DNA from 4 places in the Streptomyces syringium genome. Region 1 is predicted to be linked to each of the others. Evidence: riboswitches for the same ligand, from Rfam matches in the RefSeq annotation. Region 1 holds a riboswitch; each other region holds the start of a gene.
The links. A riboswitch is a leader RNA that binds a small molecule or an ion and turns the genes downstream of it on or off. The one in region 1 is predicted to bind cyclic di-AMP.

Region 1 (7,725 bases):
TTCTGCGGATTCGAGGCGGCGCTCGTCTTCTCCTCGGGGTACGCCGCGAACCTCGCCGCGGTCACCGCCCTGTGCGGCCCGCCGAACCTGTCCGGTTCGTCCCCTTCGGTCCCGCTCGTCGTCTCCGACGCCGGCAACCACGCCTCGCTCATCGACGGCTGCCGGCTCGCCCGCGCCGAGACGGCCGTCGTCCCGCACGCCGACGCGGAAGCGGTCCGCAAGACGCTGGGGGCGCACGAGGGCCGGGCCCTCGCCGTCACCGACTCCGTCTTCTCCGTGGACGGCGACGCCGCACCGCTGGCCGCGCTCGCCGAGGCCTGCCGGGAGCACGGCGCGGCGCTGCTGGTGGACGACGCGCACGGACTCGGGGTCCTCGGCGAAGGGGGCCGGGGCGCGGTGCACGCGGCGGGCCTGGCGGGGGACGCGGACGTCGTCGCCACGGTCACCCTGTCGAAGTCGCTGGGCAGCCAGGGGGGCGCGGTGCTAGGCCCCGCGCGCGTCATCCGGCATCTCGTCAGCCACGCACGGACGTTCATCTTCGACACCGGGCTCGCCCCGGCGGCGGTGGGCGGCGCGCTCGCGAGCCTTGCGGTGCTGCGCCGCGAACCGGGGCGCGCGGCCCGGGTGCGGCACGTCGCCACCGAGCTGCACCGGAGGCTGACGGCGGCGGGGCTGACGGCGGTACGGCCCGACGCGGCGGTGGTGTCCGTCCGGGCCCCTTCACCGGAGGCCGCCGTGCGATGGGCGGCCGACTGCCGCGCCGCCGGGCTCGCGGTCGGCTGCTTCCGCCCCCCGTCCGTGCCCGACGGCGTCTCGCGGCTGCGGCTGACGGCGCGCGCGGACCTCACGGACCGGCAGATCGAGGAGGCGGCCGGCACGGTCCTGCGGACCGCACCGGCCGCCTGACGCTCAACTCCTGGTGGCGGTGGCCCCATCGGCCGCCCCGGCCCCGCGGCGGCGGCCGAGGCCACCGCCGCGGAGGTCTCCCACGAACGAGGACCACGCGGCGGGCGAGAACGACAGGACGGGTCCGGCCGTGCGCTTGGAGTCCCGTACGGCCAGCAGGTCCGGGCCGAGCGGGGCCGTTTCGACGCAGTTGTTCATTCCGGTGCTGTAGCTGCTGCGCCGCCACCTCGCGGCACGCAGGGCAGAGGGGGAAGGGACATAGCGAGGCATTGCGGGCATGGTGCCTCCTCACACGCCGTCATGGAGCCCGGCGATGTAATCCAACGAGTTCTCATGCGAGAGGGCGCGGGTCCGCAGGGTGGCGAAAGCGGAACCGTACGCCCGGAGGTCTTCTTTCCGCTCCAGATAGAGGCTACTCGTCAAGTGGTCGAGAACCACCACATCCAGATCTGCAATGCGCGGAAATGAGAAAATAACGAAAGGGCCGGTGATGCCGATATGGCTGCCCGCGGAGAACGGCAGCACATGCAGTCGCACGTGCCGCATGTGCCCCGTGGTCACCAGGTGCCGTAACTGCCCCGCCATCACCTCCCGGCCGCCGACCTCATGACGCAGTACCGCCTCGTCGAGCACCGCGCACAACTCCAGTGGACGCTCGCCCCGCAGCACCGACTGGCGGGCCATCCGCACCCGCACCAACTCCTCGACCTGCTCCGGGGGCGGGTCGTTCAGCGCCGCGCGGGTCACCGCGCGCGCGTACTCCGGCGTCTGCAACAGCCCCGGCACCACCGTGGTCTCCAAAGTGCGCAGGTGGGAGGCCTCGGACTCCAGGCTGATGAAATCGAGATAGGCGGGCGGCAGCCGGTCGCGGTAGGCGTACCACCAACCCCGCCGAGCCCCCGCGCCCTCACCCGGATCCGCCGACCCCGCGCCGCACAGCGCCCCCAGCAGCGCACGCAGTTCCGGGTCGGTCACCTGGTAGGCATCCAGCAACAGGGCGACGTCCGAGGGCTTCACGCCACTGCAGCCCGTCTCGATCCGGCTCACCTTCGACTGGTGCCAGCCCACCGCGCACGCCGCCTCCCGGCTGGTCAGCGCGGCCAGTTCACGCTGGCGGCGCAGCTCCGCGCCGAGCTTGCGTCGACGCACCGCGGGTCCGTAGCGCATGGGTATTCCCTTTCGGCCAAGGTGAACACGTCCACATCCATACGTCAGTGTCAATAGACGAGTGCGCCACCCAAATGTGGTCGCTCCCGGCAGAGTTCACCGCTTCGAGCGACAGATATATGCATTTTCCGGTGGATCGCTCACTCTCGGACGCCGACGGTGGCACTCTGTGACGAAGAGCCGTCCGAGACCGCTCCCGACGTCACCGCGTCAGTGCCCTGCGTCACGCGTCGGAGCCCGGCCTCGGTAGGAAAGGGACAGCGCCATGGCGGATCACCAGGAAGCAACCGTAACCCTGCCGAGCGCCCCCGCCTCGGTGTCCGACGCGCGCCGCTATGTCGCGCGTGTACTGGCGGAATGGGGGCTGGCGGACGGCACCGAGGACGCCGACACGGTTCGGCTGATCGTCTCCGAACTCGCCACCAACGCCGTGCAGCACACCCGCGGCCAGTCGCCCACCTTCACCGTGGACGTCCGGCTCGACCGGGAGGAGCAGCTGCGCATCGGCGTCACGGACAGTCACCCCCGCTATCCGAGAAGGCTGCCCGCCGCCGTCCAGCAGGACAACGGCCGCGGCATGGTCATCATCCGCTGTCTGACCGCCGAGCGCGGCGGCAGACTGTCGGTCACCCCGACGGCCGACGGCGGCAAGACGGTCTGGATCTGTCTGCCCTGGACGGTGCCCGTACCCTGACCGCCCCGCGCGGCTGTGGGCCGGGCGGTGGGCCCCGTGGCCTCGAGAAGGCCGAGGGGTCCACCACCCGGCCCAGGGGCTCGCACGGTGATCGCACGGTGCTCGCGGACAAGGCGGGTCGAGCGGCTCGGGCAGGTCACCGGCGGGCAGGCGCGCCCTTACCCGTTCCGGATCGCTGCCGGTGAAGGCGACCGTGTGCCCGGTCGGGGCCGGCGGCCCCCGTCGCGAACGAGGGGCCGCGGCACCACAGTCGTGTCCGCCGTCGGCGGGTGGGAACACACCCTTTGCCGTGTCGGCGCACAGGGAGGCGAGGACGGTGGCGGGGGCGGCCGTCGCGGCACGCCACCGTCGGCGCTTTCAGTTCACGCGGCCGTAGCTGACGCTTCTGGTCCAGATCCGCTCGTGGCGGACGACCGCGCCGGTCTTGGGAGCATGCAGGATCCTGCCGTTCCCGACGTAGATGCCCACGTGATAGACGCCGCCGGCGGAGTGGAAGAACACCAGGTCCCCGCGTTGGCGGGCGGAGCCGGGCACATGGCGGGCGCGGTTGTACTGGGCGGCGGCGGTACGGGGCAGCTTTTTGCCGACCCGCTTGTACGAGTACTGCGTCAGCCCCGAGCAGTCGAAGCTGTACGGTCCCGTCGCGCCCCACTGGTAGGGAGCGCCCTGCTTCGATTCCGCTATCCGCAGGGCGAGGGTGGAGACGTTCGCGGCCTCGGCGTCGGGCGAACCGCCGGGCACCAGCACCGAGGCGCCGACGGCTGCGAGGGTGAGGGCCGAGGCGGCCTTGGCCCTGGAGAACTTCGTTGGTCGTTTGTGCGCGGCCATACGCAACCCTTCGTCTGCCGCCTATGAAGGATGACCTGTCGGGTTCGGGCAGGCGAAGATGCCCGGCCGCCGAGGCGGCTTCACCCCAAGGGACGGCCAGTGGTGCCGGTCGTCCCGCCGTACTCGGGTCCTCCACTCCTGCCGATGCACTCGTGTCGACCAGTCATCCGGGCGGCGGCAGGATTCGGCGTCCGCCCGGACCGCCCCGCCGCGGTGGCGGGGTCTTGTCGTCGCCTGGATCTTGGCGCAGCCGCGGCACGGATTCCGAGAGGATCCGGTGATATGTGAGCCTGGTCACCTCTGGCGTGTTCGGGTGGACACCGGACGGTTTGACGCCCACCGCTCAACCCTGTTGAGCCGTTCACCTGCGGCGAGTTGATCTCCGTGATCGCCTCGTGCGCGCGCGGCTCGGATCGATCACTGCGCGATGTCTACGCAGGGTCCGCTGTCTGCGGGAGATCGCGTTGAGGTGTCGCCCGGCCGGTCGTTCCGGCGCGCGTCCGGGCTCATCAGCCCGGCGTGTTCGGCGGCATGGTGACCCGTGCGGCCCGCCGCTCCCCGTCCAGGACCAGCATCGCCCGCGCGAGTGTTCCGGTGTGCACCTCGCGTTCGCCTCGCTCGTGCATGAGCGTCAACGCCTCGCGCAGCCCCGTCGCCGCGACCACCAGAGCCTGCGCCGCCCGTAGTCCGGCGTACGTGTCATGCGCGCGGGCCGGGTTGATCCGGCCCAGAAGATCCAGTACTTCCAGATACCGGTCCACCAATTCGCCCTCGGCGCGGGTCAGGGCGGGCAGGGGTGGCAGTTGGGGCGGCCACATCGCGGCTCACCTCGCGCCGAGCGGCACGCCCGGGCCCTTGCGGCTGGAGGTGAGCCGGTCGACGAGCCCGTACGCCACCGCGGCCGCGGCGTCGAAGACGGTGTCCCGCTCGATGTCCCGGTCGACCCGCTCCACGCTCTGCCCCGTGTGCCGCACCAGCATCTCCGTCAGCGTGTCCCGCATGCGCGACATCTCCCCCGCCTGGATCTCCAGATCGGAGGGCTGGCCCTGGACCGGTTCGCTGAGGGACGGCTGATGAATGAGGACGCGCGCGTTCGGCAGCGCCAGTCGCTTGCCCGGGGTGCCGGCGGTGAGCAGCACGGCGGCGGACGAGGCGGCCTGGCCCAGGCAGATCGTCTCCACGTCGCAGCCGATGTAGCGCATCGTGTCGTAGATGGCGCACATGGCGGGGAAGGAGCCGCCGGGGGAGTTGATGTAGAGCGAGATGTCCCGCTCGGGCGCCGCGTGTTCGAGGTACATGAGCTGTGCGATCACATCGCCGGCGCAGGTGTCGTCGATCTGCGTGCCCAGAAAGACGATGCGCTCGGACAGCAGCTTGGAGTACGGGTCCATCGTGCGGGCGCCGGTGCTCGTGCGCTCCGTGAACTCGGGCAGGACATAGCGGGCCGTGGGTCGGTGCATGGTGGCACTCCTCGTCCGTAAAAAATGTACAGGACGTACAGATCGTTCGGATGAGCATGGCTCAGCGCGGCTCGGCGCGGCAACGGATCGGACGTGGTTTCGCTCTGGGCGTGAGCGCGGCGGTGCCGGGGTGGTGGGCCCCGGCCCGTCGTTGACTCAACCCTTGTGCGCGGGCATCGGGGCAAGGAAGGATGATCCGCCATGCCCACCAAGTCTCTGCAGATTCCCACCGCGGACGGCCAGGCCGACGCTTTCGCCGCTTTTCCCGACGGTGGCGGGCGGCACCCGGGGGTGCTGCTGTACCCGGACGCCTTCGGCGTGCGGCCCGTGCTGGAGGAGATGGCCCGCGAGCTGGCCGGGCACGGGTACTACGTGCTCGTCCCCAACCTCTACTACCGGCACGGCCCGGCGCCGGTGATCGAACTTCCCGGGCACATCGGGGAAGAGGTCCGGCCGGCGGTCTTCGAGCGGCTGATGCCCTTGGTCAAGGCGCACACCTCCGAGCGTGTCCTGCGCGATGCCGACGCCTACCTCGGATTCCTCACCGCCCAGCCCGAGGTGGGTGCCGGACCGGTCGCCGTGATCGGCTACTGCATGGGCGCCGCCTTGGCGATGCGCACCGCGACGGCCCACCCCGGCCGGGTGGCCGCCGTCGCCGGATTCCACCCCGGCTTCCTGGTCACCGACGCGCCGGACAGCCCGCACCGCGACATCCCCGAGCTCGCCGCCGAGGTCCACCTCGGTCTCGCGGAGAACGACATGACGCCCCAGACCATCGGCGAGCTCCGCCAGGCCCTGGACGCCGCGGGTGTCACGCACACCACCGAGGTCTACCCCGGCACCCTGCACGGTTTCACCATGGCCGACACCGACGCGTTCGACCCCTCCGGGCTGCGGCGCCACTGGGACCGTCTGCTTCCCCTTCTCGACCGCACGCTGGCCGCCGGCTGAGGCGCACGTCTTCGGAGTTCTCGGCTCGCGCGCCGGTCGAAATCCTTGATCGCGACGCCGAGCCGCCGGGCGGGCCGTGACCGGCGAAGCCGCCCCACAGCGCTCCGATAGCATGTTCGAGCTCACGACGATTGCCGTCATCGCCCGTCCTTCACCGGAAAATCATGGTATCCGGCGCGAAGGGTCGCTTTATTTAGCTAACGTCTAACACATCGGCCAAACAATTGATATCTATAGCATCACGGTTTTTCTCGCGAATAAACCGAAGAATTGCGTCCGTCCCGTGGCGCCAACCACGGGTGATCCTGTGGGCCACGGTGGTTGTGGTGGGCCTCGGATTCCTCATCGCGCTGGAGATCGCCGCACGGGGCTACGGCCTGCCGGGGCCGATGACCAACCAGGTGAAAGAGGTGGTGCTCGCCCCCAAATCCGGGCCGCTGCTGTACGCCAGCATGGCGCTGATGATGGTGGTGCTCACCTGGCGGGAGCGGTTCATCGCGGCCGGTGCCGCGGTCGGTATCGACATCGCCTTCTTTTTGGTGCGGTGGGCGGTCGACGCCAAGATGATGTTCGGCAACGGCGCGCTGTGGGTGATTCTGGCCTGCGCCGTCATCGCTGTCACGCGCCGCACCGGCCGTGAGCGTGTCCTGTTGCTGAAGGGCGTCGGGCTGGGCCTGCTGCTGGTGGCCGGCCGCAAGACCGGCGACACCTGGCTGCTCATCACGTCGAAGACCCGCCCGCAGGTGCTCGACCAGTACGTGGCGACCGCCGATCACGCGCTCGGCAACCCGTCGTGGCTGGCAGGCCGGATCGTCGAGGCCACCGGCACGGTCGGTGAGCACGTTCTCGACTACGTCTACATCCAGCTCGCGGTGGCCGCGGTCATCGTCGCGCTGTACCAGCTGCGTCACGTGGCGGCCGAGCGCCGCTTCCCGGGCCATCATCTGGTGCGCACCTTCCTGGTGATCGGCCTCCTCGGCCCGGCCATCTACATGATCTTCCCGGTGGTCGGACCGATCTTCGCCTACGGCGCCGACGGCGGGCACTGGGCGGTGGCCGACCTGTGGCCGAACACGCCGCCGCCGATCACCGCCCCGCACGGGATGCCGTTCGACGAGATTACCCCCCGCAACTGCATGCCCAGCCTGCATACCGCGTGGGCCACCACGATCTTCATCCATTCCCGCAGGGGCCCCCGCGTTCTGCGCTACGCGGGCACCTTCTGGCTGATAGCCACGCTCGGCGCGACGCTGGGATTCGGCTACCACTACGGCGCGGACATCGTGGCCGGCGTGGTGTTCGCGTTCACGATCGAGGCGGCGCTGCGCGCACTCGACCGTGGCTGGGACCGGTCGGGAATCCAGCTGGTCGGCTACGGCACCGCGGTCTTCGCCGCGCTCCTGGTGTCGTACCGCTATCTGTCGATGGAGATGGCCGAATACCCGTGGGTGTTCGGACCGCTGGTCCTGCTGGCGATGGTCTCCGTGGTCTACGGCTATATGCGGACGACCAAACTGTGGGAACCGAAGGCCGCACCGGTGCGGCAACCGGAACCGCAGCCCGAACTCGTCTGAGTAAGGGGCGACACATCATGGGCTGAGCGCTTCCCGGCCGGGGCCGGGAAGCGCTCAGCCGGTCCCCGCGGTGTACGGACTTTGCGCGCGAGGGCCGGCCCGAAGCCTCTGACCTGGTATTTCCCTGCTTTCCAGGGATCCCGCG
Region 2 (7,725 bases), 350 kb from region 1:
GCGCGCGCTGGTGCGGGCCGCCGTGCCCCGGCTGCGGGGCCTGGCCGCCCTGCCCGAGGGCCACCGGCTGTCGCTCGTGTGGACCCGGGACCGGCCCTCGGTCACCTTCCCCGTCCGGATCCCCGGCCGGTCGGCGGTGGCACTGCCCGACCGCCCGGCTCCCCTGTGCGCCCAGTACGTCCACCACGAACTGGGCCACGCCATGGAACTGGCCTGGCGCTCCCCCGGCCTGCCGCTGGCCGAACGCTGGCGCCGCCCGCCCGTGATCGCCGAGTGGGGCGCGCTCGTCGTGGAGAGCCTCGGCCTGTCGGCCGCCTGGCTGGTCTCGCTCGGCGTCCCGGCGGACACCGCGGAGCGGGTCGCGGCCCACTGCCGCTACGAGGACCGCTACACCCGGGCGCTGGCCGCTCTGATCCTGCGCTGTGCCGCCCGCCCCGAACGGCTGGAGGAGGAAGTGGCCCGGACCGCGGGCGACTTGATCGACCCGGGGCACGTGCGGGAGGAGACGGAGCGGGCCGGGTACTGGAGCGCGGTCTTCGAGGGGCACGCCCTGGCCGACCGTACGGTGGCCGGGTTCGCCGAGCGGTGGGGCGCGCGCTGGTGGGAGGAGGCGGGCAGCTGGCGGGAGTTGCGCGAGCAGCTGACGGCGGGGCCCGCCGGGCGGTCGCCGAACGGCCCGGCGCCGAACGGCCCGGCGCGGTGAGCGAGAGCGCCGGGCGCTCCCGGTTCCAGCCGGTCATCGACCGCACCCACTGCCCGTACGCCCGTGCCTCCACCTGGCCGGTCTCCGAACCCGCCCATGACGAGTTGCCCGTGGAGGACCACCTCGAACGGGCCCTGCCGCGCTTCCGGCAGGCCCTGCGGCTGGTGGCCGCGGGTGAGGCCGACGGATTCGTGCTGGACCTCCCGGCGCGGCTCGGGGCGGACGTGGCGACGCTGCGGGCGTCGTCGCTGACGGTACTGACGTGGTTCGCCGGCCGTTCGACGAGCCCGTCGCACGTCACCATGGCCGATCTGGAGGACCCCGCATGGTGGTTCCCCTTCGACGGCCACCGGCTGTTCACTGTTGCCTTCGGCCCGTGTTTCGGGCCGGACCACACCCGTTACGCGTTCGAGGCGGAGGGATTCTTCCTGTTGTTCCAACACGAGTCGGCGTTCTCCCGCAGACACCCAGAGGGCATTCCCATGCAGGTACGGGACCGGATCCGGCACGCCTTCGAGGAGGCGGGGCGGCCGTACCGCTATGACATGGGCGTCGTCCCCGTGCTGCGCCCCGGGGACGACGAGCGGTGAAGGGCGGCCCGACGACGCCGGACGGCACCGCGCGGCGCGCGACGGTGCGGCTGTATCTGCTGCTGACCGGACTCGACTTCTTCGGCGACATGTGTCTGACGGTCACGTCGGTGCTGCTGCTCGGCGAGCGCGGTCTGAGCAGCAGCACCATCATCTGGCTCATCGCCTCGGTGTGGCTGCTGGAGGCCCTGCTGGAGGTGCCGACGGGGGTCTTCGCGGACGCCATCGGTCGCCGTGCCTCCGTCGTGGTGGGTTTCGCCGTGCGGGCGGTCGGCTACGGCATGCTGTTCTTCTCCGCCGACCCCGCGGTGGCGGTGGCCGGAACGCTGATCGCGGCCGTCGGCACGCCGTTCGCCTCGGGCAGCCTGGACGCCTGGGCCGTCGACCGCCTCCAGCGGGAGGACCCCTCGGCGAACCTCGACGCGCTCTTCGCCCGGGGCCGGATGGCCGAGAACGCCGGCATCGTGACCGGCACCGTCGCCGGGGCCGCGGCCGGGCAGCTCCTGGGACTGGCCGTGCCGCAGCTGCTGGCCGGGGCCGCCTGTCTGGCCGGGGCCGTGTGCACGACCGTGCTGCTGCGCGGCCGCACACCGGTGGCGGACGGCGCCGGAGCCGGGGCGGACCGGGCGGGTGTGCGCCGCGAGCTGGCCGCCGCCTCGCTGGAGGCCCTGCGGGGCTGCCGCCGGGCGCTGGGCACCGACCGCGTCCTGACCGGTCTGCTGCTGTGCGCGGCCGCACTGTGCCTCTTCCGGGGGCTGCCGGGCGTGCAGTGGACCGTCCACTTCGACGTCCTCACCGGCGGCTCGCTGATCGCCCTGGCCGCGGCCCGGTGCACCGGCGACCTGTTGCAGATCCCGCTGCTGGAGGTCGTCGCCCGGAAGGTGCGTCAGGACCCGGGCGCGCGGGCCCGGATCATCGTGCTGGCCGCCGTGGCCGCCGGGCTGTTCCTCGGCGGCTCGGCCCTCGCGTCCTCCGGCTGGGTCGGCGTCCCGCTGTACATCGGCTTCGTGATGGCGGCCGGTCTGTGCATGCCCGGCCTCAAGGCCGCTCTCAACGAGCGGGTGCCCGCCCGGTCGCGCGCCACCATGCTGTCCGCGGGCGGGTTGTTCAACTCCCTCGCCACCGGCCTCGGTCTCTATGTGATGGGCGGGCTCGGCATCGGCCTCGCGGACGTCACCGGGGTGTGGACCACCGCGGCCGCCGGTACGACACTGTTCGGGGCAGCGGCCGCCTGGTTCTGTGTCCGGTCCCTGCGTACGCCGCCCGTGAGCGCGGCAGTCGATTCCCCCGCGGTGGGGGGAGCCTCCGAGGAGGCCGAGGAGGATGGTGCCCGTGTCCCCTGAGCCGGACCCCGAGCCACCGGCCGCGGAGTCCTTCGCCCCCGACCCCGGCGCGGTGCGGCGCGGCGAGCTGATCCGGCCCGCTCCCGTCGTCTTCCGCGACGGTGACGGTGACGACGAGGGTGACGACGGCGACGGCGGTACCGAGCTCGGCGCGGTCTTCCGCCCCTATCTGCGCGACTACATCGGTGACTCCATCGGACGCTCGGGCCCCTCGAATGCCATCTGCCCCTTCGTCCGGGGGGCGTTGCGGGCCGGCGTCATGCACTACGCGGAGCTGCGCGTGGCCGGGCACACGGCGCCGCGCGCGGTGGCCCGGGCGCTGGTCGGCTATCTGGCGTGGTTCGACCGGGCCTCCCAGCGGGAATCGCCCGAGCACCCGGGGCTGGTCGTGGCCTTCCCCGGCCCGCCCGCACCGCTGCTGCCGGTGGTGGCCGCCGCGCACCGTGCGGTGCTGCCCGCGGTGTACGCGCGGGGGTGCACGGCGGCGCTCTTCCACGAGGACCCCGCCGAGCCCGACGACCCCCACCACCCCGAGCCCCGCTACTTCACCGCGCCCGCCCCCTTCTACGTGCTGCGCAGGATCATCCCCGCCGACCTCCAACTGTCCTTGCGGGTGCGGCAGATGTTCCCGGCGTACCACCGGCTGCACGCGGCGGAGGCGCGCCGTACGAGACTGCGGACGAAGGAAGCCGCCGAGCGGTGGAACCAGGCGTGCCGTGAGCACGGGCTGACCCCCTGAGCGACGCGGAAGCCGCGGCGCTGCTGTCGGTCCCGGCTGGGACGACGCACCCGGCGGGCTACGCGCGGAACGGGCCCGTCACCTCGTAGGTGATGCCGCCGGAGGAGCTTCCCGTCGTGCCCCGCTGGCTGGAGAAGTACAGCCGTCTGCCGTCCGGCGAGAAGGCCGGCCCGGTGATCTCGGAGCCGGACTGGCCGTCGATCCGCAGGAAGGGGGTGACGATGTCGTCCGGGGTGATGAGGCAGATCTCCATGGTGCCGCCGTCCTCGGCGACGAAGAGGTCGCCGGAGGACGTGCCGGTGACGTTGTCCACTCCGGTGAGCGGTGCGCTGCCGCTCACCAGCGAGTCGTCGTAGGCGAGTTCGATGGTTCCGGCCGCCGCGTTGTACTGCCAGACACGGTTGTCGCCCTTGGTGGTGAACCAGCAGGTGTCGTCGGCGTAGTAGCAGCCTTCGCCGCCGTTGAAGCGCTTGGCCCCGGCGACCTGGTTGCGGGTGGCCGTGCGGGCGCCGGACGGGTCGGGGACGGCCCCCCAGGTGACGGGCCCCGAGGTCCCGGAGCCCATGGTGAGCACCTCGAGCTTCCCGGCCGAGAGATCACCCCAGGTGGTGGGGGTGAAGCGGTAGAAGCAACCGTCGGTGACGTCCTCGGTCAGATAGACGACCTTGCGGACCGGGTCGGCGGCGGCCGCTTCGTGCTTGAAGCGGCCCATCGCGTCGCGCCGCACCGCCGCCTTCACGCCCCACGGGTCGGTCTCGTAGACGTAGCCGCGGTCGACCTCCTCGCAGGACAGCCAGGTGTTCCACGGCGTCCTGCCGCCCGCGCAGTTCTGGCGGGTGCCGGAGAGCACGCGGTACGCCGCGACGACGGTTCCGGCGGCATCGAAGCGCAGCGCGCTCGCTCCTCCGGAGGGGTTGATCTCCGAGTTGGAGACGTAGATCCAGCCGGTGCCGTCGGCGTAACAGGCGCCGCCGTCCGGGGCGTTGTGCCAGGTGTAGGAGGTGCCGGAGACCTTCTGTCCGGACCGGGCGACGATCCGGGCACTGAAACCCTTCGGCAGCCGGAGACCATTGCCGTCGGCGGCGCCGAGCGGTCCGTAGGGTCCGGCGCCCGGCTGGGCCGGGCTCGCGTAGGCGGCGCTCCACAGTGAGCCGCCGAGGGCGGCGGCCGAGGTGCCGACGACGGCCGCGCGCAGGAAGGTGCGACGTTCCACGGTCACTCCAGGGGACTTGGGGGGTGCCTCGTCACCGACCGGCGGCGAGGCCTGGTCTCCCGGACCATAAAAGCGCAGAGTTGACAGTACATCAACAAGAAGTGAACTGAGGTGATCAATTGCGTCGGCGCACGGGAATCCCCCTGTTCCGGATCCCGCATATCCGGAACAGGGGGATGAACGCCAAGGCTCTGGGCCGTCAGTGCCCGTCGTGCGCGCTGTTCCCGGAACCGTTGCCCGTGAGGATCGGGATCTCGTCCAGGATGTGCGACAGCTGGTCGTCCCCGTCGCTGATCGTGGAGTTGTCGGTGCACTGCTGCTGCTGCTGCGAGGTGAGGATCGGGATGTCCTGGACACCGATGTTGAGCAGCGCGATGAGGGACTGGACACCGATCTTGCCGATACCCAGGCACGGCTTGTTGAGCGTGCCCTGGATCAGGCTCATCTGCGGGCTCTGCTTGCCGCCGGTCTTGGTGTTGCCGTAACCGGTCTTCGCGGCGTTGCCATTGGCGACGTCACCGTTGTCGTTGCCGATCGCCATCGCGGGAGCGGTGATGGCGCCGACCGCGGAAACCGTCATCGCGGTCGTGGCGAGTACCTTCTTGAGCACGTCCATGCCTTTCGATCGATTAGCGCCCCTCACAAGGAAGCGACCTGAGTAACTCCGGTCGATTTAAGAAGTTCCGGACATTCACTCATTTGAGCCAGCCGGACCATGGGCGACACCATCGAAAGGCAACCGTCAAAGGGCCACCGACCGCCCGGGAGACAGGGCGGGCCATTGCGCACGCACGCGCGGCGCACTTCCGGGGCGGCCAATGGGGTGACGGCGCCCGGGCGTTTCGGATTCGGCTGGTAGCGTGCTGCGCGCAGCGGTGCCTCCGCAGCCGTCAGCCCGCCCGGACATTGCCCCCACAAGAGCGTCCGGGCGGGCTTTTGAACAGCCTCAAGGGCTACTTGACGCGGCCGTACCAGACACTGTTCGTCCAGATCTTCTCCAGCCGCACGGACTTGCCCGGCTTCGGAGAGTGCCAGATCTGATTCTTCCCGGCGTAGATCCCCACGTGGTAGACGTTGCTGCCCGAGTGGAAGAACACCAGGTCGCCCGGCTGTCGTGAGCCGGCCGAAAGGTGCCTGGTCTTGTTGTACTGCGAAGCCGCGGTGCGCGGCAGCGCCTTACCCGCCTTCTTGAAGGCGTACAGCGTCAGGCCCGAGCAGTCGAAACGGTTCGGACCGGTGGCGCCGTACTGATACGGCGACCCCTTCTTGGAGGCCGCGATCTGCAGCGCCTTCGTTCCCGGAGTCGCCGCCTGTGCGTCGGTTGCCAGTGTCGGGATCAGCATCGACGCGGTGACGGTGGCTGCGGTCAGAACCGATGCGGTTCCGGCCCGGGAAAGCAGTGCGGGTATGCCAGGGAACGCAGACATGCCAAAGCCCTTCGTCATCCGCCTACGAAAGGTGACCTGTCGGGTTCGGGCTGACAAAGTTGCCCGGCCACATACGTGGCTTCACCCCAAGAACCACTGCCATCGTGGTTCGTCGTGCTTGGGTCTCCCGCTCCTGCCGATCCTTGATCTGAATCTGCACCCGGACGGCGGCAGGACTCGGCGTCCGCCCGGGTCGCCCGCCTCTGTGACGGGTTCTTGTGTTCGAGCAGAGATCCTGCATCATCGACCGCTCAAAATCAGAGCCCAAACGGCCTTCTGTGAACTTGTTCACTTCGCGTCGACTCGAGGAACCGGCGGCTGATTTCGCCCCGCCCGAACCTCCGTCAACAGCCCCCGCACAGCGGAAATCAGTGTCGGGCGGAGCCTGAAAGCGGCTGGATATCAAGGGAGTTACCGGCGGTCGCGGCCGAATCCCGTCGAGCACCGGAAGAACGGCCCGGGGTGCACACCCGGCGGTTCCGCCGGCCACCCCGCCCGACGACTGAATGGCAGCCTCCGCATTATCCGCGACCAGGGCGGACTGACGGGTGATGAGCGACCGCAACCCCTCGCGTTCGACGGCGACGACGGCGGATCCTTCGCGCGACCCAAAGTGTGGACGGCTCCCCACTTAGTGCTACGGTCGGTCCGTCAACTGGGGGCCCATCCCCACTTGGGCTCCGGTCATGCCCCGGAGACGACGAAGGGAACGCTTGTGTCCACGCCAACGCTCGAGGACCTCACGCCCGCCGGCACGGACTTCGCCAAGGACCCGCATCCGCTCTACGCGAGCCTGCGGGAGCGGGGGCCCGTCCATCGGGTGCGGACCCCCGACGGGCGCGAGTCCTGGCTGATCGTCGGCAACGACGAGGCCCGGGCCGCCCTGACGGACCCCCGGCTGCGCAACGACATCCGCTACTCGCCGGACTGGGAGGACGACGGCGGCTACGCGATCGGGCTGAACATGCTCCAGGTCGACCCGCCGCACCACACGCGCCTGCGCAAGTTCGTCGCCAAGGAGTTCACCCCGCGCCGCATCGAGGAGCTGCGCCCGCGCATCTCGCGGTGGACCGGCGAACTCCTGGACGCGATGCTGCCGCTCGGCCGCGCCGACCTCGTGGAGTCCTTCGCGCTGCCACTGCCGCTGACGGTCATCTGTGAGCTGCTCGGGGTGCCCGTCGGCGACCGCGCGGCGTTCCGTGAGTGGTCCAACGAGGTCGTCCTCCCCAGCAGCCCGGAAGCCGCCGGTGCCGCGGCCCAGGCGATGACCGCGTACTTCGTCTCGCTCATCGAGGCCAAGCGGCAGTCGCCCGGCGACGATCTCCTCAGTGCCCTGACCACCGCCACGGACGACGACGGCGACCGGCTCTCACCCGACGAACTGCTGGGCATGGCCTTCGTCCTGCTCGTCGCCGGCCACGAGACCACCGTCAACCTCATCTCCAGCGGCGTCCACGAGCTGCTGCGCCACCCCGACCAGCTGGCGGCACTGCGCGCCGACTGGTCCCTGCTCGACGGCGCGATCGAGGAGATGCTCCGCTACGGCTGCCCGGTGGAGCGGTGCGCCTTCCGCTACACCGCCGAGCCGGTGGAGATCGGCGGCACCACCGTCCCCGCCAGGGAACCGGTGATCGTCGTGCTCGCCGCGGCGGCCCGCGATCCCCGGCACTTCCCCGACCCCGACCGCTTCGACATCCGCCGCGAGGCCCG
Region 3 (7,725 bases), 1.9 Mb from region 1:
GTCGGCGTGATCGTCACCATCCTCCTGATCGTCGCCGTCTTCTGGGGACGCCGGAAACGTGACGCGGAACCGCCGCCCCCGGCCGCGCCACAGCGGCGCATGGGCGCGTGGAGCACGCCGGAGGAGCAGCGCGAAGGCCCCAAGTCGCCCGACCACGGCCCGGGCCACGCCGACGAGGAGGGCACGGTCGGCTATGTCACCGAGCACCACGAACAGAACGAAGTGCCGCCACTGGACCAGGAACACCGGATGCTGCCGCACGAGCTGAACCCCGCCAGCCACGAGGAAGAGCTGTCGGAGGAGCGCAAGAAGTGGCACGAGGGCGGCAGCGGTGGCTTCGGCAGCGGCGGCGGGGGTCATACGTAGGCCGTCTGTGCCGCCTGCGGCGGCGGGCGCCCTGCGGGCGCGTCCTCAAGCTCCCCCAGCTACCGTTGGGAGGTGCCCCCAGCGGGCTGCAAATGCAGCCCGTCCGGCGCTTGAGGACCCCGCCGCGCAGCGGAGGTGCACAGGTCAAGACCCGCAGGGCCCGAGGTAGCGTCGGGGGGTGCACGAGAACAAGGACACACCCCCCGCGCCGCCCCTTTTCACCTGGGAATTCGCCGCCGACCCGTACCCCGCGTACGCCTGGCTGCGCGAACACGCGCCCGTGCACCGCACCGCCCTGCCCAGCGGCGTCGAGGCCTGGCTCGTCACCCGTTACGCCGACGCCCGCCAGGCCCTCGCCGACCAGCGGCTGTCGAAGAACCCGGCCCACCACTCCGAGTCCGCGCACGGCAAGGGCAAGGTCGGCATTCCGGGCGAGCGCAGCGCGAACCTGATGACGCATCTGCTCAACATCGACCCGCCGGACCACACCCGGCTGCGCCGGCTGGTGTCGAAGGCCTTCACCCCGCGCCGCGTCGCCGAGTTCGCCCCGCGCGTGCAGGAGCTCACCGACCAGCTCATCGATGCCTTCATCGAGAAGGGCGAGGCGGATCTGATCCACGAGTTCGCCTTCCCGCTGCCCATCTACGCGATCTGCGACCTGCTCGGTGTGCCCCGCGAGGACCAGGACGACTTCCGCGACTGGGCGGGCATGATGATCCGCCACGGCGGAGGGCCGCGCGGCGGGGTGGCCCGGTCGGTGAAGAAGATGCGCGGCTATCTCGCCGAGCTGATCCACCGCAAGCGGGAAGAACTGGGCGAAGGAGGCGACGACGACCTCATCTCCGGCCTCATCCGCGCCAGCGACCACGGCGAGCACCTCACGGAGAACGAGGCCGCCGCGATGGCCTTCATCCTGCTGTTCGCCGGCTTCGAGACCACCGTGAATCTGATCGGCAACGGCGTCTACGCCCTGCTGCGCAACCCCGGCGAGCGCGAGCGCCTGCAACGCGCCCTGGCGGAGGGCGACGAGAGCCTGCTCGCCACCGGTGTGGAGGAACTGCTGCGTTACGACGGGCCGGTGGAGCTCGCTACCTGGCGGTTCGCGACCGAGCCGATCACCCTGGGCGGGCAGCGCATCGCCGCCGGCGACCCCGTGCTCGTCGTGCTCGCGGCCGCCGACCGCGACCCCGAGCGGTTCGCCGAGCCGGACACCCTCGACCTGTCCCGGCGTGACAATCAGCACCTCGGCTACGGGCACGGCATCCACTACTGCCTGGGCGCGCCGCTCGCCCGGCTGGAGGGCCAGGCCGCGCTCGCGACCCTGCTGCGCCGCCTGCCGGACCTGCGACTCGCCGCCGACCCGGAGGAGTTGAGGTGGCGCGGCGGGCTGATTATGCGTGGTCTACGCACGCTTCCGGTGGAATTCACTGCGCGTATCAGATGACCATACGTCAACTCACGTGACCTTCGCGTGACCTCCGCTACACCGGCTTGTGACTCCTGTGGTCCGTCGCTATGTTCGACCACCATCAACTGAGCCGCCAACGAGAGGCCAACGCATGCGCTCCGGCAACGGTAGACACCGCAGACCCCGTCAGGTACCGGCGATCGTGGTCGCGGCGGGGGTGACGGGCGCGTCCCTCGCCATGCCGCTGCTCGCCGCCACCGGCGCGAACGCCGCGGAGGCCGAGACGTGGGACAAGGTCGCCCGGTGCGAGAGCGGAGGCGTCTGGAGCTCCAACGCCGGCAACGGCTTCTTCGGCGGACTGCAGATGACGCAGGAGATGTGGCAGCAGAACGGCGGTACGGACTACGCGCCGCGCCCCGACCTCGCCAGCCGCTCGCAGCAGATCGCCGTGGCCGAGAAGATCCTCGCGAGCCGCGGCCCGGACGCCTGGCCGAGCTGCGCGGTGTCCTCGGGGCTCGCGAAGGGCGGCAAGGCGCCGGAGGTCAACCCCGGCAGCACGCACACCCCCGAGCCGGAGGCGCCCGCCAAGCCCGCGCCGACGCGCAACACCCCCTCCACCCCGTCGACCCCCTCTCCCGACTCCTCCGAGACCGAGAAGCCGTCCGAACCCTCCTCCTCGCCGTCCCCCTCGTCCCCGTCGTCCCCCGACTCCTCTCCCTCGCCGTCCGCGCCCACAGGGACCGACGAGCCGACCGGCAAGCCCACCGAGCCGGTGCCCGGCGACTCCGCGCACCCCACGGACGGATCGTCCGAGGGCGGCAAGCACCGCAAGCCCTCCACGGACGACCCCACCGAGATCCCCTCGACCACACCCGGCACCCCCTCCGGCACGCCGACGCCCGACGGCACCGACGGCTCGGACGGCACGGACGGCGCGAACGGCACGGACAAGGAGCACTCCGGGACGCCGCGTTCGGACGACGGCCGCGCCTCGCGCGACGGGGGTACGCGCACGGACCAGCCGGGCGCCGGCGACTACACGGTGCGCCCCGGTGACAATCTGTCAGCCATTGCGGAGCAGCACGCCGTCGAGGGCGGCTGGTCCTCCCTCTATGAGGACAACAAGAAGGTGGTAGGGGCCGATCCGGACCTGATCCAGCCTGGTCAGAAGCTTGAGGTCAAGAAAAAAGCCGGGAAATAGAGCAGACTTCGCGGGGAATGTCCGTTCCAGTCGAAAGTGAGACATGGGTCTCGTTGACTTCTGGTCGGAAGGCGCTCGTCCGGAGTTTGTTCATGGTCTCTCACCTGCGGAAACAAGGTGTTCCCGTGGGTAACAAGAGGCAACTGTGGCTGGAATCAGGGGTTTGAACCCGTACGCCGGCTGTGTCTAACGTCGTCACCGCTCGCCACCGCGAGCACCACGGCCGCCACGCCGAATCCTGCCGGCGGCCGGAGGGGTCGTCGCGAAAGCGCCGTAGGCAGGAGCGGGGGAACCAAGGTAGGCGCCGGAACGGCCCAGCCGGTCATTCGACCGACGGGGGCGGGACGGCTTGGGGTGAAGCCGAGTGTGCACCGCACACCAGGCCGGGCAACTCACAGCCCGAACCCGACAGCTCACCTCGTAGGCGTCGGTGAGGAAACGACTCATGTCCAAGGGCAAGCACCGTCGTCCGTCCAAGGCCGTTCGCATCGTCACGCTCGCCGGTGTCGCCGGTGTCGCCGTGGCCGCGCCCCTGATGGCCGCGACCTCCGCCAGCGCCGCCTCCGTCGACACCTGGGACGCCGTCGCGCAGTGCGAGTCCGGTGGCAACTGGTCCATCAACACCGGCAACGGCTACTACGGCGGCCTGCAGTTCTCGCAGTCGTCCTGGAACGCCGCCGGCGGCCAGGCCTACGCCGACCGCGCCGACCACGCCACCAAGAGCCAGCAGATCGCCGTCGCCGAGAAGCTGCTCGCCATGCAGGGCCCGGGTGCCTGGGGCTGCGCCGGCGCCGGTGGCCTGACCGCCGGCGGCCCGAAGGCCGACGTCGACACCTCCGGCTCCTCCTCCTCGTCCTCGCGCGGCACCTCCACCAAGTCGCACGCGGACCGCAGCGAGCGCCAGGCCCCGAAGCAGCAGGCCGCCCCGAAGGCCGCCCCGCAGGCCCAGGCCGACGACGAGGACGACGCCCCGGCCCCGGCCCCGAAGGCCACCCCGAAGTCCTTCAAGAAGGGCGACGGCGAGTACGAGGTCAAGGCCGGCGACACCCTCGCCAAGATCGCCGAGGCCAAGAAGGTCAAGGGCGGCTGGCAGAAGCTGCACGAGCTCAACAAGGACATCGTCGAGAACGCCGACCTGATCTTCGTGGGCCAGCAGCTGCACCTCAGCTGATCCGGCGGGCCGGCCACCGCGCCGCGCCCCCAGTGCTCACAGCGGACCGCCCCGCTCCGACGCGCCTTCCCCCCGGGGCGCGCCGGAGCGGGGCTCCGCCGTTTCCGGGGACGACTCGACTGCCCGGCCCCCGGTGTCCGGATTCTCCGCTCGGCGAACACATCGGCTATTCGTCCGATGATCTCGGCATTTGTGCGGTTTTTCGGCTCGCCAGGTGGTCCACCGGCGGGGGGAACCCCCGGAGCCCGTTAGGCTCGGGGGCAGAACTTCAGACACACACGAAGGAGACGCACGTGCCGTCTATCGACGTCGTCGTAGCTCGCGAGATCCTCGACTCGCGAGGCAACCCCACGGTCGAGGTCGAGGTCGGCCTCGACGACGGCTCCACGGGCCGTGCGGCCGTGCCGTCCGGCGCCTCCACCGGCGCCTTCGAGGCCATCGAGCTCCGCGACGGTGACAAGAACCGCTACCTCGGCAAGGGTGTCGAGAAGGCCGTCCTCGCCGTCATCGAGCAGATCGGCCCGGAGCTCGTCGGCTACGACGCCACCGAGCAGCGCCTGATCGACCAGGCCATGTTCGACCTGGACGCCACCGACAACAAGGGCTCGCTCGGCGCCAACGCCATCCTCGGCGTCTCCCTCGCCGTCGCGCACGCCGCCTCCGAGGCGTCCGACCTGCCGCTCTTCCGCTACCTCGGCGGCCCGAACGCGCACCTGCTGCCCGTTCCGATGATGAACATCCTCAACGGTGGGTCGCACGCCGACTCCAACGTGGACATCCAGGAGTTCATGATCGCGCCGATCGGCGCGGAGTCCTTCTCCGAGGCGCTGCGCTGGGGCACCGAGGTCTACCACACCCTCAAGGCCGTCCTGAAGCGCAAGGGCCTGTCCACCGGCCTTGGCGACGAGGGCGGCTTCGCCCCGAACCTCGGCTCCAACCGCGAGGCCCTCGACCTCATCCTCGAGGCCATCAAGGAGGCCGGTTACACCCCCGGCCAGGACGTCGCGCTCGCGCTCGACGTCGCCGCGTCCGAGTTCTACAAGGACGGCTCGTACGAGTTCGAGGGCAAGTCCCGCTCGGCCGCCGAGATGACGGACTACTACGCGGAGCTCGTCGCCGCGTACCCGCTGGTCTCCATCGAGGACCCGCTGTTCGAGGACGACTGGGACGGCTGGAAGACCCTCACCGAGCGTCTCGGCGACAAGGTGCAGATCGTCGGTGACGACCTGTTCGTCACCAACCCCGAGCGCCTCGGCCGCGGCATCGAGGAGGGCGCCGCCAACGCCCTGCTGGTCAAGGTCAACCAGATCGGTTCGCTGACCGAGACCCTCGACGCCGTCGAGCTCGCCCAGCGCAACGGCTTCAAGTGCATGATGTCCCACCGCTCCGGCGAGACCGAGGACGTCACCATCGCCGACCTGGCCGTCGCCACCAACTGCGGCCAGATCAAGACCGGTGCCCCGGCCCGCTCCGAGCGCGTCGCCAAGTACAACCAGCTGCTGCGCATCGAGGAGATCCTCGACGACGCCGCGGTCTACGCCGGCCGCAGCGCCTTCCCGCGCTTCAAGGGCTGACACCCGGCTGACACCCCGGCCGGCACCCCCGGCTCAAGGGCTCTGAACGGGAGCTGAACATTCCCGGCCGAAAACCCTCCCGGGACAGACGGCAGCCTCACTACGTCCTCGGCCACGGTCCCGTACCGTGGCCGAGGACGTACGTTCGTTCAGAGACCACGGGGAGGCGACGTGGCGGCGGAACGGTTGCCCACCGCGACCAGGCTCAAGGCGCTCGGCACGGTGCTCGTACAGGGCCCGTCGGCCCGTGGCGGCCGGGTCTACCGCGCGCGGCCGCCCCGCCGCAGCCGGCTCACCGGCCGCGCCGCGCTCCTCGCGCTCGTCGTCTGCTCCCTGGTCGTCGCGCTGGCCTACCCCATGCGCCAGTGGGTCACCCAGCGCTCGGACATCGCCGACCAGCGGCGCCAGTCCGAGCGCGCCCGCGAACAGGTCAAGCAGCTGCAGGAGCAGAAGGCGCGGCTGGAGGACCCGGCGTACGTCGAGGCGCAGGCGCGCGAGCACCTGCACTACGTACGCCCCGGGGAGACCGGCTACAGCGTGGTGGACGGCAGCGGGCCCGCCAAGCGCCGCACGGACCAGGGCGCGGCCAACCGCCCCTGGTACAGCAACCTCTGGGACGGCGTGGACGCCACGGACTCCCCGTAAGGCCCTTTTCGGGCCTGCCCCCGACCATTCGAGAACACCGAGTACGAGCGAGTACGAGCGACACATGGACACCCCTCCTCCGAAGACCGAGCCCACCGAGCCGACCGACGCGGACATCGCGGCGTTCAAGGAGCAGCTGGGCCGCCCGCCGCGCGGTCTGCGCGCCATCGCCCACCGCTGCCCCTGCGGCAACCCCGACGTCGTCGAGACGCAGCCGCGTCTGGAGGACGGCACGCCGTTCCCGACGCTGTACTACCTGACCTGCCCGCGCGCCGCCTCCGCGATCGGCACGCTGGAGGCGGACGGCGTCATGAAGGACATGACCGCCCGGCTGGCGACCGACCCGGAGCTGGCCGCCGCCTACCGCGCCGCGCACGAGGACTACATCACCCGCCGTGACGCCATCGAGGTGCTGGAGGGCTTCCCGAGCGCCGGCGGCATGCCGGACCGGGTCAAGTGCCTGCACGTGCTCGTTGGCCACTCCCTCGCCGCGGGCCCCGGTGTGAACCCGCTGGGCGACGAGGCCATCGCGATGCTCCCCGAGTGGTGGGCCAAGGGCCCCTGCGTCAGCCCGTGCGACACCGACGGGACGTGCGACGCCGACGCGAAGGCGTGAGCCCCGCCCGGCAGCAGACCCCCGGCCGCGCCGCCCGGGCGGCCGATCCAACCCTTCAGGAGTGCGCATGACTCGCGTCGCGGCCATCGACTGCGGCACCAACTCCATCCGGCTCCTCGTCGCGGACGTCGACCCAGCCACCGGCGAACTCAAGGAGCTCGACCGGCGGATGACCATCGTCCGCCTCGGCCAGGGCGTCGACCGCACGGGCCGGCTCGCGCCGGAGGCGCTGGAGCGCACCTTCGCCGCCTGCCGGGAGTACGCCGAGGTCATCAAGGAGCTCGGCGCGAGCCGGCTGCGCTTCGTGGCGACGTCCGCCTCCCGCGACGCGGAGAACCGCGAGGACTTCGTGCGCGGCGTGGTCGACATCCTGGGCGTCGAGCCCGAGGTGATCAGCGGTGACCAGGAGGCCGAGTTCTCCTTCACCGGCGCCACCAAGGAACTGACGGGCCGCGACGACCTGCCGACGCCGTACCTGGTGGTGGACATCGGCGGCGGCTCGACGGAGTTCGTCGTCGGCGAGGAGCACGTCCGCGCGGCGCGCAGCGTGGACGTCGGCTGCGTCCGGATGACCGAGCGTCACCTGGTCCACGACGGCGTGGTCACCGACCCGCCGACGTATCGCCGGCTCTCCGCCATAAAGGCCGACATCGAGGCGGCCCTGGACCTGGCAGAGGAGACCGTCCCCCTCACCGAGGCCCGCACCCTCGTCGGCCTGGCCGGCTCGGTCACCACGGTCGCGTC
Region 4 (7,725 bases), 2.4 Mb from region 1:
GCGATCGCCATGGCCCGGGTCTCCATCGGGAAGACCTCCGAGACCGTGAGATAGGCGCTGCTCGCGCCCGCCGAGGCGAAGAAGAGGACGACGGCCCAGCAGGCGGTGAGGGTATTGGCGCTCAGATGCCCGCCGTCGAAGAGCGCGGCCGTGCCGAAGAGGAGCACACCGGACAGCAAATAAGTCGACGAGATCATGATGCGGCGGCCGATGGTGTCGAAAAGCCTGCCGAGGAACAGCGGGCCGAGGAAGTTGCCGACCGCTATCACCGCGAAGAAGTAGCCGGTGCGGGACGTGGACACGTCATAGAAGGTGGTGAGAATGGCCCCGAAGCCGAAGGTGATCGCGTTGTAGAGAAAGGCCTGGCCGATGAAGAGCGCGAGGCCGAGAATCGCCCGGCGCCGGTACTGGGAGAAGACCGTGCGGGCGATGGTGCCGAATCCGATGCTCTTGCGCTGGTGGATCGTGATCTGCCGCGTGGGTGGCGGCAGCACCTCGCCTTTCTCCATCTCGATGCGTTGCTCGATGGAGGCCACCAGCACTTCTGCCTCTTCGCCGCGTCCATGGATGAAGAGCCAGCGTGGGCTTTCCGGCACATGGCGCCGTACGAGCAGGATGGCCAGCCCCAGGACGACGCCGAAGCCGAAGGTGATCCGCCAGCCGAGGTCGGCCGGGAAGATGTTCGTGTCCAGCATCAGGATGGACAGCAGCGATCCGCCGATCGCACCGAGCCAGAAACTGCCGTTGATGATCAGGTCCACGCGGCCGCGGTAGGTGGCGGGGATCAGCTCGTCGATGGCGGAGTTGATGGCCGCGTACTCGCCGCCGATGCCGAAGCCCGTCAGGAAGCGGAAGAGGAAGAACCACCACGTGGAGAAGGAGAACGCGGTCATCGCGGTCGCCGCCAGATAGACGGCGAGCGTGATCATGAAAAGCTTTTTACGGCCGAAGAGGTCGGTCAGCCGGCCGAAGAAGAGCGCCCCGACGCAGGCGCCCGCGACGTACAGCGCCGCCGCCAGGCCCGTGACCTGCCCCGAGGTGATGGACAGGCCGCTGTCCTTCTCGGACAGACGCCCGGCGATATTGCCGACGACCGTGACCTCCAGCCCGTCCAGGATCCAGACGGTGCCGAGGCCGATCACCACCGTCCAGTGCCACCGGGACCAGGGCAGCCGGTCGAGGCGGGCAGGCACTGAGGTGGTGATCGTCGCATCCGTCACACACCCCGAGTTCCCACCTGAACCTGAAGCATTCGTGGCAAAGGTGTGGTTATCGGGACCGATTATCGACGTCGTGCGGGACGGGCAGTGGGCGTAGGGCCTCTACGTTCGTAGGAGCCGTTTCCCGCCCGTACCCCTTACGAAACTGCCCCGCGCCCCCGACAAGCAGCCCCACGCCCCTTACGGCTGCAGGCCTCGTTACGGCTCCAGGCCTCGGCCGCGCAGCCACGACAGCGGGTCGACCGGCGAGCCGCCGCCCGGCCGGGTCTCCAGGTGCAGGTGGGGGCCCGTGACGTTGCCGGTCGCACCGACCCGGCCGATCACGTCGCCCGCCGAGACCTGGCCGGAGGTGACCACCATCGAGGAGAGGTGGCAGTACCAGATCTGGGTGCCGTCGTTCAGCGTCAGCACGACGCGGTAGCCGTACGCGCCCGCCCACCCCGCACTGGTGATCGTGCCGCCGCCGACCGCCTTGACCGGGGTACCGGTCGGGGCGGCGAAGTCCGCGCCGGTGTGGTTCGCGGACCACATGTCGCCGGCCTGGCCGAAGCCCGCGGTCAGCGTGTATGAGCCGACGGGGAGGGAGTACGAGCCCGAGCTGTGGCCGCCGCCCCCGCCCGAGGGCTCCGACCCGCCACTCCCGGATTCGCTCGCATTTTCGTCGGAAGATTCGTTCGAAGACTTCTCGGCGGCCTTCTCGGCCGCCTTTTCCGCTTCCGCCTTCTTCTTCTCGGCCGCCGCCTCGGCTTCCGCCTTCTCCTTCTCGGCGGCAGCCTGCTCCGCCTTCTCGGCCGCCGCCTTCCGGTGGGCCTCGGCGGCCTTCTTCGCCTCGGCCTCGCGGGCCTCCTCGTCACCGAGGTTCTGCTGGTGCTCGGCCTGCTGGAGGATGCGGGCGCGCAGCGCCTCGCCGGCGTCGGACGTGCCCCGGGCCGCCTCCTCGGCGGACAGTCCCGCCTGGGTCAGCGGCTGATCGGCACCGGGAGCCTGCGCCGCGGCGGAGCCGGAAGCGGAGTCCTTCTTCTTGTCGTCGTCATCCGCCAGCAGCGCACCGAAGCCGGGGATGTTCTGCGCCACGTCGGGCACGGATATCGGCGTCGCCGGGCGGTCCTGGGCGGTCGCCATGCCGCCCGCGCCGACCGCCGCGATCACGCCGACACCGAGGACCGCGCCACTGCGGGCCATCGTGCCGCCGCGCTGCTTGACGACGCGGTGTCTGCCGCGGACCGGGGCGACGGACTCCGCGGTGGGGTTCCACACCTCCCCGGGCTCCCCGGCCGGCTCGGCGGCGGCCACGGGGGTCACGGTGGACGGGGCGGCGACGACGGGCTCGGGCGTCAGAGGAGTCATGTACGCGGGCACGATCGAAGGCTCCGGCGCGTAGGCCCCGGCTCCGTACAGCTCGGTCGGCTCCGGCTGCTCGTACGACCCGTAGGGCCCGTACGACTCGTAGGAACCATCGCCGGGGGCAGGCTTGTTGGACGCCACGAGGGCGACTCCTTTCCTTCCTTCTCGCCTACCGGGTTAGCTGACGGGTTCGGAGCAGGAAGGTCTCCTACGGGCCGGAGTACGGCCCGATTCACCCCAAGTTTGGTGGTTCCCCGGTTCCCGGTTGTCGCTGGTGGTGCAGATGGTGCTGTGCCCGCGGGATTCGGCGAAGGCGCACGGTGCCGCCTCTTGCGGCGGCTGTGACGACCGCGCTGCGTTATCGAACGTTAATAGACATGGCTGGCGGATTCCAAGCCGAACGCCCGAACCCACCGGCTTTCGGGGCCTACTTCACAGGACACGCGGGTTTCCCGGCAGGCGAGTTACTGCGCGCTACCGGAACACCACGGAGTTGATCCCTCGTCAGCCGACATCCGCGGCACGTGCCGATTCAAGATCATTTACCGTCGTCGGGAGAAGCAGCGGGGGAAGCGGGGGGAGAAACGGCAGCAGATCCGTGCGGGGAAGTATGCGTCCGCGTGGACGTCACGGTCGCGGTGAGGGTGCCGCGCGCGGCGGCCACGGGATGGTGGAAGCCGTCACCGCGCCGGATCGCCAGAAGGGCCATGTCGTCGGCCGTGTGACCGCCCGAGTGGCGGGCCACGTCCGCGGCGAGCAGGTCGAGGAGCGCGTCGGGGCTCCGGAACTGTCTGCCGCGCAGCCGCTCCTGCGGGACGTAGAAGACGCCGTCCGCGTCCCGCGCCTCGGTCACCCCGTCGGTGAACAGCAGCAGCGTCGAACCCGCCGGGAACTCCCGCTCCTCCGCCCGGTCCGGCCACCCGCCCAGGTCCCCCATGCCGAGCGGCAGCGCCGGCACCTCCGGGTACGTCTCGTCCACCCGCCCGTCGATGTGCAGCAGCAGCGGGGGCGGGTGGCCGCGGTTCACCAGGCGCAGCGTGTTCGCCCCGGGCGGCACCTCCGCCAGGACGGCGGTGGTGAAGCCCTCGGACTGGTCCAGGTTGGCGCGCCGTCTGCCCTCCCGCCGCAACGCGTGCTCCAGCCGTGCCGCGAGCGCTTCGAGCGTGCGTTCCTGCTCGGCGGCCTCCCGGAAGGCTCCGATCACCACCGCGACGGCCTCCACCGCGCCCAGGCCCTTGCCGCGTACGTCACCGACGATGACGCGCACGCCGTGCGGGGTGTCCTGGACGGCGTAGAGGTCGCCGCCGATCCGGGCGTCGGCCTGGGCCGCCACATAGCGCGCGGCGACGCGCATCCCGGCGATGCGGGCGGGCGGCGTCGGCAGGACCGCGCGCTGGGCGGCCTCGGCGATGCCGCGCGCGGAGGCGAGCTGCTGGTCGCCGTGGCGCACGATGCGGTTCAGGCCGAGGGCGAGGAGGGAGACGGCCGTGACGGTGACGACCTCGGTCGTGGACTCGGCCGTGTCCTGTACGCGGTGGTAGACCGCGAGGGTGATGGCCGCGCCCACGGCCGCCACGGCGGTCGTCGCGGTGGCGCGCAGGGACAGCAGGGCCGCCGCGACGAGGGGGGCGGAGCAGAAGAAGGGGGCGTAGGTGAAGCGGGGAGGGGTGAAGTAGTCGAAGGCGGCGCCGCCGACGATCAGCAGGGCCGGGAGCCATTTCGCCGCGCGGCGGATGGCGGTCCAGTGGGACTCCCCGCCGTTCCGCGGTGGCGGGTTCCACGGGGGGTTCGATGCCGGATCGCGGGCCGGATCACGGGCCGGATCGTCTGCCCGGCCGCGTACGGGTTCACGTGCCGGGTCGCGTGTCGAAGCCGACCCGGGCTCGCCTCGCTTCCCCACCGTGTTCTCTCCTGACCGGCCGTCCCGCGCGTATCCCCTCAGCCTCGCGCGTGACGCTCGCGCGGGCGACTGGTACTGCGCCGTTGGTGGGTGAGCCCTGAGATCTGTCCGGCGGATTTCGGCTGCGGGCCGTCTGCCGCCTGCGGCGGTGAGCGCCCTGCGGGCGCGTCCTCAAACGCCGGACGGGCTGGTTGTGGCTGAGCTCAGCCACAACCAGCCCGTCCGGCGTTGAAGACCGTCAGGTCACTCCGTACGCGTCACGCCGCGGACGGACGACGGCCGCCGCCGCCTGTGCCGCCGCCACCGCCGCCGCTGCGACGGCCGCGGCCGACCGCGTTGCCCGGGCGGGTGCCGGAGCGGCGGGAGCCCTCCGTGCCGTTGCCGAAGCCGCGGAACGGGCGGCTGCCGCTGTTGCCCGAGCCGCCCGTGCCGGAGCCGGAGGCGTCCGTGCGGGTGCGGCCGCGGCCCCCGCGGCTGCCGCGCGAGCTCGACGACTTGCCGGTGCCCTGCGGCTGGGCCGGGGCCGGGGGCGTGATGACGACCGGGACACCACTGGGCTCGCGGGCGCCGGTGATGCGGGCGAGCTCCGGGTCGGTCGGGTACGTCTTGATGACGTTCGGCGTGATCTGGGCCGTGGTCATCATCCGGGACATCTCACGGCGCTGCTCGGGCAGCACGAACGTGACGACCGTGCCGGACTCGCCGGCGCGCGCGGTGCGGCCACCGCGGTGCAGGTAGTCCTTGTGGTCGGTCGGCGGGTCGATGTTCACGACGAGGTCGAGGCCGTCGATGTGGATACCGCGCGCGGCGACGTTCGTCGCGACCAGGGCGGTGACCTGGTCGGTGCGGAACTGGTCCAGCGTGCGGTTGCGCTGCGGCTGGCTCTTGCCACCGTGCAGCGCGGCGGCCCGGACGCCCTCGGACAGCAGCTTCTTCACCAGGCGGTCGGCGCCGCGCTTGGTGTCGACGAACATGATCACGCGGCCGGCGCGGGCGGCGACCCGGGTGACGGAGTCCTTCTTGTCCTGGTCGGTCACGTGGAACAGGTGGTGGTCCATCGTGGAGACCGCGCCGACGGAGGCATCGACGGAGTGCGTCACCGGGTCGGTGAGGAAGCGGCGGACGAGCCGGTCGACGTTGCGGTCGAGGGTCGCGGAGAACAGCATGCGCTGACCGTCCGGGTCGACCTGGTCGAGCAGCTTGGTGACCTGCGGCAGGAAGCCCATGTCGGCCATCTGGTCGGCCTCGTCCAGGACCGTGATCCGCACGTCGCCGAGCTTGGCGTCACCGCGCTGGATGAGGTCGGCGAGGCGGCCGGGGGTCGCGACGAGCACCTCGGCGCCGCGCGCGAGGGTCTGCGCCTGGCGGCCGATGGACATGCCGCCGACGACCGTGGCGATCCGCAGGTTCACGGCGGTCGCGTACGGGCTGAGCGAGTCGGTGACCTGCTGGGCCAGCTCACGGGTGGGGACGAGGACCATGGCGAGCGGGCGCTTGGGCTCCGCCCGTCGGCCCGCGGTACGGGCGAGCAGCGCCAGGCCGAAGGCCAGGGTCTTGCCGGAGCCCGTGCGGCCGCGGCCGAGGACATCGCGGCCGGCGAGCGCGTTGGGCAGCGTCGCGGCCTGGATCGGGAACGGCTCGGTGACGCCTTCGCGGGTCAGCGTGGCGAGCAGGCCGTTCGGCATGTCCAGCGCGTCGAAGGACTCGACGGGCGGCAGCGCGGGGGTCGTGCTGACCGGCATCTCGAACTCGCCCTGGAGGGGAGCGGCGGCGGGCTTGCGGCCCTTGGACTGGCCGCCACGGGGCTGACCGCCTCGGGAGGACTGCGGGCCACGCGCGCGCGACGGGCGGGCGGAGCCGCCGTCGGCGGAGGACGAGCGGGCAGGGCGGGCTGAGCGGGTCATTCGGGGACCTTCCCTCAATGGGGTGGCACGCCCGAGATCAAGGACTTCGCATCGCGAGGCCGTCCGGGACGGACGGCGGCGGAAAAGCCTGGGCGCGCTGGTGCGGGGGCAACAATGGGGCCCGCACCCAGTGGTGCGGGCCCCATTGCGTTAATGCTCTATGCGATACCCGGTCGAGTCATCGGGCCGAAAGGCCTTGACTCAGTCGACCGGGCGGGCATCCGATCGTCAGGCAGCGACGATGTTCTCGGCCTGCAGGCCCTTCTGGCCCTGCGTGACGTCGAAGGAAACCTTCTGGCCCTCGAGCAGCTCACGGAAGCCGGAGGAGGCGATGTTCGAGTAGTGGGCGAAGACGTCCGGGCCGCCGCCGTCCTGCTCGATGAAGCCGAAGCCCTTTTCAGCGTTGAACCACTTCACGGTGCCAGTAGCCATGTCTATCTCCTTAATGGGATGGGCCCCACACCGGAATAGACCGGCAAAAACAAAAATGCGCCTTCGGTTACAAAACCGTCAGGCGCACACGAGTTCATGGGTACCACAACTGCAACTTGAAAGACCATAGCACACACAGGCGGCCCCCCGTAACCCCCACCGCCGCCCCGGTTCCCCGGGGCCCCGCCGCGGGCCGGCCGGCTACAGCTCCACGCCCTGCGCGCGGGCGTGCCGGTCCGCCGCCACCTCGGCCTCCGCCTCGTCGAGGTAGACCTCGCACACCAGCCGGCCGTCGGCCGTCAGATTGTGCTCCAGCTCCCAGAGGCTGACCTCGCCGCCGCCTTCCAGCAGGAACGCGTGCTCGTAGAAGCGGCACCACGTCGCATCCCGCCCCGCGCCCCGGCGGCGCGGCTTGGTGATCAGCGCGATGTGATGTCCGAGCGCCCCCTGGAGCAGCTCGCGCACCACCTCGCCCGGCCCGTCCGCGTTCTCCGCGCGGCGCAGCAGGCGGCGGGCGTGGTCGGGCGAGGCGTCGCAGACGTACTCCCGGTGGGGACGCGTCGGCCCCATCGCGAGCAGCAGCTCCTCCGCCAGCCAGGCGGGCAGCTCCTCGGCCTCGGTGCCGGGGCCGATGCCGCCGCCGATCCGCTCGTGCACCCGGCGCTCGGCCTGGTCCAGCGCCTCCTCCCGGGCGTACACCTCGTAGAGGAAGCGGTCGTCCGGCCCGGTGTCGTGCTCCAGCTCGTACAGCAGCCGGCTGCTGCCGTCGGAGAGCAGGAAGACGTGCCGGTAGGTATTGCAGCGCAGCGGCCGCGGCTCGTCATTGCGCTGGCGGTACGAGCGCAGCTCCGACTGGTGCATGAGCGCGGTCCGCAGCCGGTCGAGCAGCGGCTCGTCGAGCTCGAACCCGTTCTGCGCGCGCTTC

Region 2: linked by a shared signal. The riboswitch ahead of JO379_RS03945 (C40 family peptidase) and the one ahead of JO379_RS05290 (C40 family peptidase) in region 1 are both predicted to bind cyclic di-AMP.
Region 3: linked by a shared signal. The riboswitch ahead of JO379_RS13790 (LysM peptidoglycan-binding domain-containing protein) and the one ahead of JO379_RS05290 (C40 family peptidase) in region 1 are both predicted to bind cyclic di-AMP.
Region 4: linked by a shared signal. The riboswitch ahead of JO379_RS16075 (M23 family metallopeptidase) and the one ahead of JO379_RS05290 (C40 family peptidase) in region 1 are both predicted to bind cyclic di-AMP.

What each region holds. Positions count from the first base shown of each region.
Region 1 covers NZ_JAGIOH010000001.1:1,202,893-1,210,617, reverse strand. Annotated here, with positions in the region: gene JO379_RS05310 (8-amino-7-oxononanoate synthase) at 1-906, shown strand, start outside; gene JO379_RS05305 (DUF397 domain-containing protein) at 910-1,185, opposite strand; gene JO379_RS05300 (helix-turn-helix domain-containing protein) at 1,195-2,073, opposite strand; gene JO379_RS05295 (ATP-binding protein) at 2,339-2,767, shown strand; gene JO379_RS05290 (C40 family peptidase) at 3,125-3,595, opposite strand; cyclic di-AMP (ydaO/yuaA leader) riboswitch at 3,600-3,785, opposite strand; gene JO379_RS05285 (hypothetical protein) at 4,105-4,413, opposite strand; gene JO379_RS05280 (ATP-dependent Clp protease proteolytic subunit) at 4,420-5,055, opposite strand; gene JO379_RS05275 (dienelactone hydrolase family protein) at 5,257-6,006, shown strand; gene JO379_RS05270 (phosphatase PAP2 family protein) at 6,276-7,580, shown strand.
Region 2 covers NZ_JAGIOH010000001.1:851,337-859,061, forward strand. Annotated here, with positions in the region: gene JO379_RS03915 (hypothetical protein) at 1-703, shown strand, start outside; gene JO379_RS03920 (YqcI/YcgG family protein) at 700-1,293, shown strand; gene JO379_RS03925 (MFS transporter) at 1,290-2,636, shown strand; gene JO379_RS03930 (DUF6875 domain-containing protein) at 2,626-3,375, shown strand; gene JO379_RS03935 (alkaline phosphatase PhoX) at 3,434-4,588, opposite strand; gene JO379_RS03940 (rodlin) at 4,788-5,198, opposite strand; gene JO379_RS03945 (C40 family peptidase) at 5,542-6,015, opposite strand; cyclic di-AMP (ydaO/yuaA leader) riboswitch at 6,020-6,184, opposite strand; gene JO379_RS03950 (cytochrome P450 family protein) at 6,731-7,725, shown strand, end outside.
Region 3 covers NZ_JAGIOH010000001.1:3,122,677-3,130,401, reverse strand. Annotated here, with positions in the region: gene JO379_RS13805 (DUF6479 family protein) at 1-366, shown strand, start outside; gene JO379_RS13800 (cytochrome P450 family protein) at 545-1,810, shown strand; gene JO379_RS13795 (transglycosylase family protein) at 1,977-2,975, shown strand; cyclic di-AMP (ydaO/yuaA leader) riboswitch at 3,235-3,417, shown strand; gene JO379_RS13790 (LysM peptidoglycan-binding domain-containing protein) at 3,421-4,146, shown strand; gene eno (phosphopyruvate hydratase) at 4,440-5,720, shown strand; gene JO379_RS13780 (FtsB family cell division protein) at 5,892-6,365, shown strand; gene JO379_RS13775 (DUF501 domain-containing protein) at 6,430-6,981, shown strand; gene JO379_RS13770 (Ppx/GppA phosphatase family protein) at 7,049-7,725, shown strand, end outside.
Region 4 covers NZ_JAGIOH010000001.1:3,650,260-3,657,984, forward strand. Annotated here, with positions in the region: gene JO379_RS16070 (MFS transporter) at 1-1,220, opposite strand, end outside; gene JO379_RS16075 (M23 family metallopeptidase) at 1,419-2,705, opposite strand; cyclic di-AMP (ydaO/yuaA leader) riboswitch at 2,717-2,882, opposite strand; gene JO379_RS16080 (PP2C family protein-serine/threonine phosphatase) at 3,103-4,464, opposite strand; gene JO379_RS16085 (DEAD/DEAH box helicase) at 4,722-6,368, opposite strand; gene JO379_RS16090 (cold-shock protein) at 6,597-6,800, opposite strand; gene JO379_RS16095 (DUF6227 family protein) at 7,002-7,725, opposite strand, start outside.